2 regions of the Weizmannia sp. FSL K6-0777 genome follow, and region 2 is predicted to be linked to the other one. Evidence: riboswitches for the same ligand, from Rfam matches in the RefSeq annotation. Region 2 holds a riboswitch; the other holds the start of a gene.
The links. A riboswitch is a leader RNA that binds a small molecule or an ion and turns the genes downstream of it on or off. The one in region 2 is predicted to bind FMN.

Region 1 (4,210 bases), 1.7 Mb from region 2:
GCATAAAATGCGGGAAGCGGCTTTTGAAGTGGCAAAAGGGCGTTTTGACAAAAAGGTGCCGATTTTAACCCGTGATGAAATCGGGGAACTGGCCACCGCTTTTAATACGATGGGGCGACAGCTTAAATTTAATATGGACGCCTTAAAGCAGGAAAAAGAGCAGCTGCGGAATATTTTAAGCAGCATGGCCGACGGTGTTTTGACCTTTAACCGGGACGGTGCCATTTTAATCATGAACCCGCCGGCTGAGATGTTTCTTCAAAACTGGTATCATAACCAGGCTGCAAAAGACGCCCCGCTTCCTGAAGGGTTGTCCGCATTGCTTGCGAAAGTGGTCGAAACGGAGAAAGAACAGACGGATGAAATTGAAATCAACGGCCGGTACTATGTTATGATTGCAAGCCCGCTTTATAATTTGTCCCGGATCCGCGGCGTTGTCACCATTATCCGCGATATGACGGAAGAACGGAAGCTGGACAAGCTGCGCGATGATTTTATCGCAAACGTTTCGCACGAATTGCGGACGCCGGTTGCCATGTTGCAGGGATACAGCGAAGCGATCATTGATGATATTGCGGCAAGTGAAGAAGAAAAGAAAGAATTTGCCAAAATCATTTACGATGAAACGCTAAGGATCGGCCGGCTTGTCAATGAGCTGCTCGATCTGGCAAGAATGGAAGCAGGGCATTTTTCGTTCAGAATGGAGCCGGTCTCATTTAACAGTTTCATTGAAAGAGTGACACATAAATTTAACGGCATCGCGAAAGAAAAAGGAATCGACCTCGTTTGCGAGACTTCGGACAGCGATCTCACCCTTGAAATCGATGCCGACAGAATTGAACAGGTGCTGACGAATTTAATTGATAACGCCCTCCGGCATACTTCCCCGAACGGTTACGTCAAAGTAAAAGAGGAAGAAGCACCCGGCGGCGTATATGTACACGTCGAAGACAACGGATCCGGTATACCGGATGAGGATTTGCCGTTTGTATTTGAACGCTTTTACAAAGCGGATAAAGCAAGGACGCGCGGCAAATCGGGAACAGGGCTGGGCCTTGCGATTGCCAAAAACATTGTCGAAGGGCATGGTGGCCGGATCTTTGTCAAAAGCAAATTAGGGGAAGGGACCACCTTTTCATTTTTCCTTCCAAAAAAAGGCTGACCTCTGCGCCGGGTCTGCCTTTTTTTGTATATTTTCCCGTTTTTTGCGCATCTTAGAAGATGGCTTTGCTTGAAACGGAATTGAAAAAATGAAAATGGGGTGGATCAATTGCCGGCATACATCAAAATATGCCTTTTCGTTTCATTGACAGCTGCATGCCTGGGGTTTGCCTGTTCGGCAAATGACGTAGCCGCATCCGGGTCGGTTATCCATGAAGCGACAAAAGACTGGATTTTTCCGGCGGCAGGGACGATCTCCGACACATTTAACACAAGATACGGCACACATAAAGGGCTTGATATTGCCGGAAGATACCGCGCAAAAGTATTCAGCGCCCAAGAAGGTACCGTTACCCGTTCCTATCTGTCCGCATCCTACGGCCATGTTGTTTTTATCCGCCATCCGTCCGGTTATGAAACGGTTTACGCCCATCTTGCCGGAAGGGCAGTGAGAGCGGGGCAGCATGTTGAAAAAGGAAAGGTGGTCGGCTATATGGGTTCGACCGGCCATTCAACTGGTATCCATCTTCATTTTGAAGTGCATAACGGGCCATGGACGCCGGATAAGAAAAACGCCATTGACCCGTTTTTGATCTTCGGACCAGGCGCGCCGGGCCAGACGGTTTCCGCCAAGACCCATGATCCTTACGGGGTTTTTGCTGCTTCCACCGTCCCTCAGCCTGCAGCTTACACTGTGAAAAAAGGCGACACGCTCTGGAACATTGCCCTCCATTTTCATACGAGCGTGGGAAGACTGAAAAGCTGGAACAAATTGCGGTCGGACCGGATTATGGCCGGCCAGGTGCTGAAAATAAAAAATGAATGAAAGTGGTGCGGAATGCTTCACAAAATGGCAGCCGGCATGTATAATAAGCTTGTAATCAAAATTTCATACGATTTATCTTCGGGGCTGGGTGAGATTCCCGACCGGCGGTGATAAGGCAGTTGCCTTTCAGTCCGCGAGCCGGATTTTCGGCAGGATTTGGTGAAATTCCAAAACCGACAGTATAGTCTGGATGGGAGAAGATAAAGGTTGCCAGTGTTTAATGACGTGTTAAACGCTTATTTGGACTCGCCTATTACAAAGCCCCCGACATTTTGTCAGGGGCTTTTCATTTTGGTCCGTGGCACCTTTCTTCCTTTGATGATAAATCGGTCACAAGGAGAGAGGAAGTTTAAATGAAGAAATGGGATGTAAAGCAATTCGTTGCGGTCGCGTTGCTCAGTGCTCTGGCTTCTATGCTGATGTTTATTAAATTTCCGGTTCCGCCTTTTCCATCGTTTTTAACAGTGGACTTCAGCGACATTCCGGTATTGGTGGCAGCCCTTCTTTACGGGCCAATGGCTTCTGTTGTAGCGGAACTGATCAAAAATATCCTGAATTATCTATCGCTCGGCAGTGAAGCAGGGGTACCGATCGGGAATGTGGCAAACTTTTTTGCAGGGATGCTGTTCGTCCTGCCGACATATCTCATTTACAAACGGATGCGGACAAAAAAAGGCATGACTGTAGGTCTAGTCACTGGCACGGTATCCATGTCGGTATGTATGAGCATTTTAAATTATTTCGTCATTTTACCGGCTTACCTGTACTTCATGAACTTTTCGGTCGGGAATGTAAAAGCGTATATTGTGGCGGGCGTGCTGCCTTTTAATCTTGTAAAAGGCCTCATCGTGACGGTTTTGTTTATGCTCATGTTTACAAAAATGAAAAATTGGATTGACAAAGCATCCGCCATTGGGGGAAAAAGAATATGAAAAAAAGCAGGCCATTTGAGCCTGCTTTTTTCATTCGTATTTTAACGGATCGCCATCAAAAGGCTTGTCGGAAACTTTAATCGATTCTGTCGGGCATCCTTCAAAGGCATCCATCAGGTCATCTTCCAATATTTCCGGGACTTCCGCAGTGCCTTTATTATCATCCAAAATCACGAAAGAAAGCCCTTCATCGTCATAGTCGAAAATATCAGGAGCGCTGGCGGAACAAGCGCCGCAAGCGATGCATGTATCTTTGTCCACGATTGTAAACTTTGCCATTTTGATTCCTCCTCGTTGTTCAATCATGGCAGAAAAGAAAAACAGGCAGCCTCGTCATGTGCACGAAGGCATGCCGGTGTTTCTCCTTCATTTTAAAACTCTTTTTTTCTTATTTCAATAGCGGGCTGGCGGAGTTCGTGAAACCTGTCGAATCAATGAAAAAAATGGTAAACAAATCGCCTGTTTCCATGTTAAAATAGAACCAACCCCCGATTTTTCCTTGCACTTCCCCCTTTTTTCAGCTAAAGAACAGGAGAGGATTCAGATGCCTTTTTTACAGGCTGTATTGCTGGATTGCTTCAGCAACCTGAATGGAGAACGCACCCCTTATGCTGTTTTTCATCTATTAAACGGCAAAAAATCAGCACAGACGATCCAGGATTCCCATTTTTTCAAGATTGGCAGGCTCTTTCAAACGTTTCCATTTATTTCCCGTGAGGCTTTCACACGCGAAGTAGAGGCCCTATTAAAAGCCGGGTTGCTGCAAAAAAGCGGCCCGGATGCCTGCGTGGTCACAGAAAAAGGTGCTGCCCTGCTTTTGGCAACCGGCAGGATGGAAGAACGGTTTCCTTACCTGGACGGCTTGAAATACCAGGATTCGGCAAATCTGTTTTGGAAAAGGTTGAATCTCATTACCCAGGCCGTATCCAACTTAGTGTATGGAAATAAAGTATATTATCCGGTTCAAAGGGACCCGGCTCTTCAGGCTTGGGCAAAAAACTGGCTGAAACAGCATGCAAAAAGCAGGATTGCGTTAGCGGAGCATCTGTACCGTGAATTTTACAGCCTGTTTTCCGGCAGCCCGCCGGAAAAGCCTGAAATTTTTGTCCTTCGGTTGACGGGTGCGGGCCGGATCGGATATACGATCACGCAGGCTGCCTCCGCCCTGCACCTTGATCCTGTAGAGTACTGGTACCGATTTTTGCATTTGCTTCATTTTATCGTCCGGCGCATCCTTGGAGATCCTGAAACATTCCGGTATTTATACCAAATGCTTCACGATGTGCAAAAG
Region 2 (4,210 bases):
AAGGCGGGCCATCGTGCCGTCTTCATTCATGATTTCGCATATCACGCCGGCCGGATTTGCGCCTGCCAGTTTTGCCAGGTCAACGGCTGCTTCCGTATGGCCGGACCGTTCCAGGACGCCGCCTGCTTTGGCCACTAACGGGAAAATATGCCCCGGCCGGTGAAAGTCTTCGGCTTTTACCCCGTCTTCTGCCAGGTGCCGGACCGTTTTGGCACGTTCAAATGCGCTGATGCCGGTCCGGGTGGCAGCATGGTCAATGCTCACGGTGAAGGCCGTTTCATGGCTGTCGGTATTTTGCCGTGCCATCGGGTAAAGATCGAGCTGCTGTGCTTTTTCCGCCGAAATCGGTGCACAGATGAGCCCGCGTCCTGCTTTGGCCATCAAATTGATCATTTCCGGTGTCGCTTTTTCCGCAAGGCCGATAAAATCACCTTCGTTTTCCCTATTTTCATCATCGACGGCAATCACGACTTTTCCGGCCTTTAAGTCTTCTACTGCTTCTTCAATGGTATGAAACAAGTTTTTCACCCCTTTGTTTACATAAAACCTTGGTCTTTTAAGAGCGCCATCATGCCGCTCTCTTTTTCCGCCCGTTCTCCGTTCCTGAACAGCCCTGCCATATACTTGGCCAAAATATCGCATTCAATATTCACGGCATCGCCAATCTTTTTTTCCGGCAATATCGTATGCTGCTGCGTATGCGGCACCAATGAAACGGTTAATTGCCCGCCCGCAGCCCCGAACACAGTCAGGGAGGTGCCGTCGAGTGCAACCGATCCTTTTGGGATCAGAAAGGCGGACAGGGAGGAGGGAACAGAAATCGTGATATAAACGGCATTTTCCATCCTTTGTTTCAAACAGACCGTGCCCGTGCCATCAACATGCCCTGTGACAAAATGCCCGCCGAACCGCCCGCCTGCAGCCATTGCTCGTTCAAGGTTGACTTTGCTGCCGATGTTCAGTCCGGCCAATGCCGTGCTGAAAAATGTTTCAGGCATGACATCAGCCGTAAATGCATTTGGCGTATAGGATGTGACGGTTAAGCAAACACCGTTCACTGCAATGCTGTCGCCAAGCCGTACATCTTGGAGAACCGTCCTGGCCTGTACGGCAAGCTTAAGGGAGCGGGGGCCTCTTTCCACACGTTTCAATATGCCGATTTCTTCAATAATCCCTGTAAACATGCGCCGGCACCTCCTTTTGGACGGCAGCCGTGATTTTTAAATCAGGCCCGATCTGTTCCACTTTTTCAAACCGGAGCGGCAAAGCATCGGCCACCTTGCCAAACCCGTGTCCATCGAAAGGGGACGGCGCGTTTTTCCCGCCGATCACTTTCGGGGCAATGTAAAAAATATACTGCTGCACTGCGCCTTCTTTTAAAAATGAGCCGTTTACTGCCGCGCCGCCTTCGACGAGTAAAGTCATAATGCCTTTTTCCCCGAGCGCTGCTAACACGTCACGGATCAAGAGGCGGGCATGCGGCATGCGGACCACTTCGACATCAAGCTGCTTCAGACATTGTTCTTTTTCTTTTGGTGCATCGCTTCCGCAAAAAATAATGGTTGGCGCATCGCCGTTTAGCACTTTCGCTTCCGGCGGGATGCGCAAATGGGTGTCTAATACAATGCGAATAGGATTTTTCCCGGAATGGGGCAAACGTGTGGTGAGAAGGGGGTTATCATGGAGAACGGTTTGTATGCCGACAAGTATTGCATCATGCCTGCTTCTTAACCGGCGGGCATCACGCCTTGCTTCTTCACTTGTGATCCATTTGCTGTCACGGGTTTCAGATGCAATTTTTCCGTCTGCCGTCATGGCGGTTTTGACAGTGACAAACGGTGTTTTCGTTTGAATAAAGTGGAAAAAAGGGCGGTACAACTTTTCCGCTTGTTCCTTCAATATCCCGGTTTCCACTTTTACTCCGGCTTGCCTGAGCTTTTCTATTCCTTTGCCTGCGACAAGCGGATTGGGGTCCAATGCAGCGATATATACTGTTTTGATGCCTTTTTCAATTAAAAAATCTGCGCACGGCGGCGTCTTTCCGTAATGGGCACACGGCTCGAGCGTCACAAAAACTTCAGCACCCTCTGCAAGCGGCCCGGCCTGTTCCACCGCAAGCCTTTCCGCATGTTTTTCTCCCGCCTTTAAGTGGGCCGCCATCCCGGCGATCGTGCCGTTTTTCACGACGACACTTCCAACCGGGGGATTCGGGGAAGTCTGCCCGGCCACACTTTCGGCCAAATGGAGTGCAAGCTGCATATAATCTTCTTTTTGCAATCCTTTCATGCCTCCTGTATTCAATTTCCGCCAACATACACCCGTGAAAACAAAAAACCCGCACGAAGATGTGCGGGGCAAAACGGCATCATGAAATACACGTTCCAATGAAACGTTTGATCCTTCTCCCATCCAGACTGTCACTGTCGGCTTTGGAATTTCACCAAATCCACCGCATTCCGGAGAATACGGGTCACGGGCTTTGAGTTTCCTCATCACCGCCGGTCGGGAATTGCACCCTGCCCCGAAGGAAAATATTCGACTGATACCTATTTTAACGGATGATTTGAATTTTTTCAATACAATTTGAATATTCGTCCAAAAGTCCTGTTATACATTAAACCTGAAATGCATGACATCGCCGTCCTGGACAACGTAGTCTTTTCCTTCCAGGCGCACTTTTCCGGCTTCTCTTGCTGCTGCCACGCTGCCATATTTGATTAAATCTTCATACGACACCGTTTCAGCCCGGATAAACCCTTTTTCAAAGTCGGAATGGATAATGCCTGCGCATTGCGGGGCTTTCATGCCTTTTTTGAATGTCCACGCGCGGACTTCCGGTTCCCCGGCCGTAAAATAAGTCGCAAGGCCAAGCAGGCTGTAAGCAGCTTTAATCAGCTGGTCAAGTCCGGATTCCTGGATGCCGAGTTCGGTTAAAAACATCTTTTTCTCATCGTCATCCAGTTCGGCAATTTCTTCTTCAATGCGGGCACAGATGACAATCACTTCCGCGCCTTCCTGTTTGGCATATTCACGCACCTTCCCGACATACGGGTTTGCAGACGGATCCTGAATGTCATCTTCCCCGACATTGGCCACATACAAAACCGGCTTGCTTGTTAAAAGCTGGAACCCTTTGACGATTTTTTGCTGGTCTTCGGTCAGTTCCACCGCCCGTGCCGGTTTTTCCGCTTCAAAAGCCGCCTTTAATTTGGTCAGCACTTCATATTCGGCAACGGCTTCTTTATCCTTCTGTTTTGCGATTTTCTCTACACGCCCGATCCGCTTGTCCACCGTTTCAAGATCGGCCAGGATCAATTCAAGATTGATCGTTTCGATATCATCAATCGGATCGACTTTCCCGGAAACATGTGTAATGTTCTCGTCCTCAAAACAACGAACGACATGGCAGATTGCGTCCACCTGGCGGATATGGGAAAGAAACTTATTCCCGAGCCCTTCCCCTTTGCTTGCGCCTTTGACGATCCCGGCAATATCCGTAAATTCAAAAGTGGTCGGGACCGTTTTTTTCGGATGGTACAGTTCTGTTAATTTTTCCAGCCGTTCGTCCGGCACTTCCACCATGCCGACATTCGGGTCAATTGTACAAAACGGATAGTTCGCAGATTCGGCCCCGGCTTTTGTAATCGCATTAAATAAAGTCGATTTTCCGACATTCGGCAAACCGACAATTCCGGCTGTTAACGCCATTTTATGTCCACTCCTTCAAACATTCTCGTATCTTTCAAGTTTTTCCCGGCTGTATCAAAAACCCCCGGGGTGCCACCGGATGCGCCCGGTTAACATGTTTCGTTTGCCGGCCTTATTTTAACCGCACCCCGGCTCCCAAAAAAAGACACCCATAAAAGGGCTATGCTTCTTCGTGCTTAACGAGGATTTTTTTCAGTTTGCGGGCAAATTCCCTGCGTGGCAGCAGCACGCTATGTCCACATCCTTCACATTTAATGCGGATATCCGCCCCCATCCGGATAATTTTCCAGCGGTTTGTGCCGCACGGATGCTGCTTTTTCATTTCCACAATATCATACAACCCGAAATTTTTATCTTCCATGTTCATCCCCCTTTAGAAATTGGCCGGCCAATGCCTCTTCTTTCTCAGTACGGGAATAAGTCACCATTTTCGGATAAGGTGCATGGATGCGATTTTCGTCCAATGCTTTTTTAATTTCTTTTTTCAGCACTCTCGCAATAT

Region 1: another riboswitch for FMN. It lies ahead of NST70_RS08705 (ECF transporter S component); the one in region 2 lies ahead of ribD (bifunctional diaminohydroxyphosphoribosylaminopyrimidine deaminase/5-amino-6-(5-phosphoribosylamino)uracil reductase RibD).

What each region holds. Positions count from the first base shown of each region.
Region 1 is NZ_CP151971.1:1,850,221-1,854,430, reverse strand. It holds gene NST70_RS08715 (ATP-binding protein) at 1-1,162, shown strand, start outside; gene NST70_RS08710 (peptidoglycan DD-metalloendopeptidase family protein) at 1,271-1,987, shown strand; FMN riboswitch at 2,058-2,193, shown strand; gene NST70_RS08705 (ECF transporter S component) at 2,341-2,919, shown strand; gene NST70_RS08700 (ferredoxin) at 2,950-3,198, opposite strand; gene NST70_RS08695 (helix-turn-helix domain-containing protein) at 3,464-4,210, shown strand, end outside.
Region 2 is NZ_CP151971.1:3,570,434-3,574,643, forward strand. It holds gene NST70_RS17070 (bifunctional 3,4-dihydroxy-2-butanone-4-phosphate synthase/GTP cyclohydrolase II) at 1-519, opposite strand, end outside; gene NST70_RS17075 (riboflavin synthase) at 537-1,184, opposite strand; gene ribD (bifunctional diaminohydroxyphosphoribosylaminopyrimidine deaminase/5-amino-6-(5-phosphoribosylamino)uracil reductase RibD) at 1,165-2,277, opposite strand; FMN riboswitch at 2,394-2,533, opposite strand; gene ychF (redox-regulated ATPase YchF) at 2,608-3,708, opposite strand; gene NST70_RS17090 (DUF951 domain-containing protein) at 3,869-4,069, opposite strand; gene NST70_RS17095 (mechanosensitive ion channel family protein) at 4,059-4,210, opposite strand, start outside.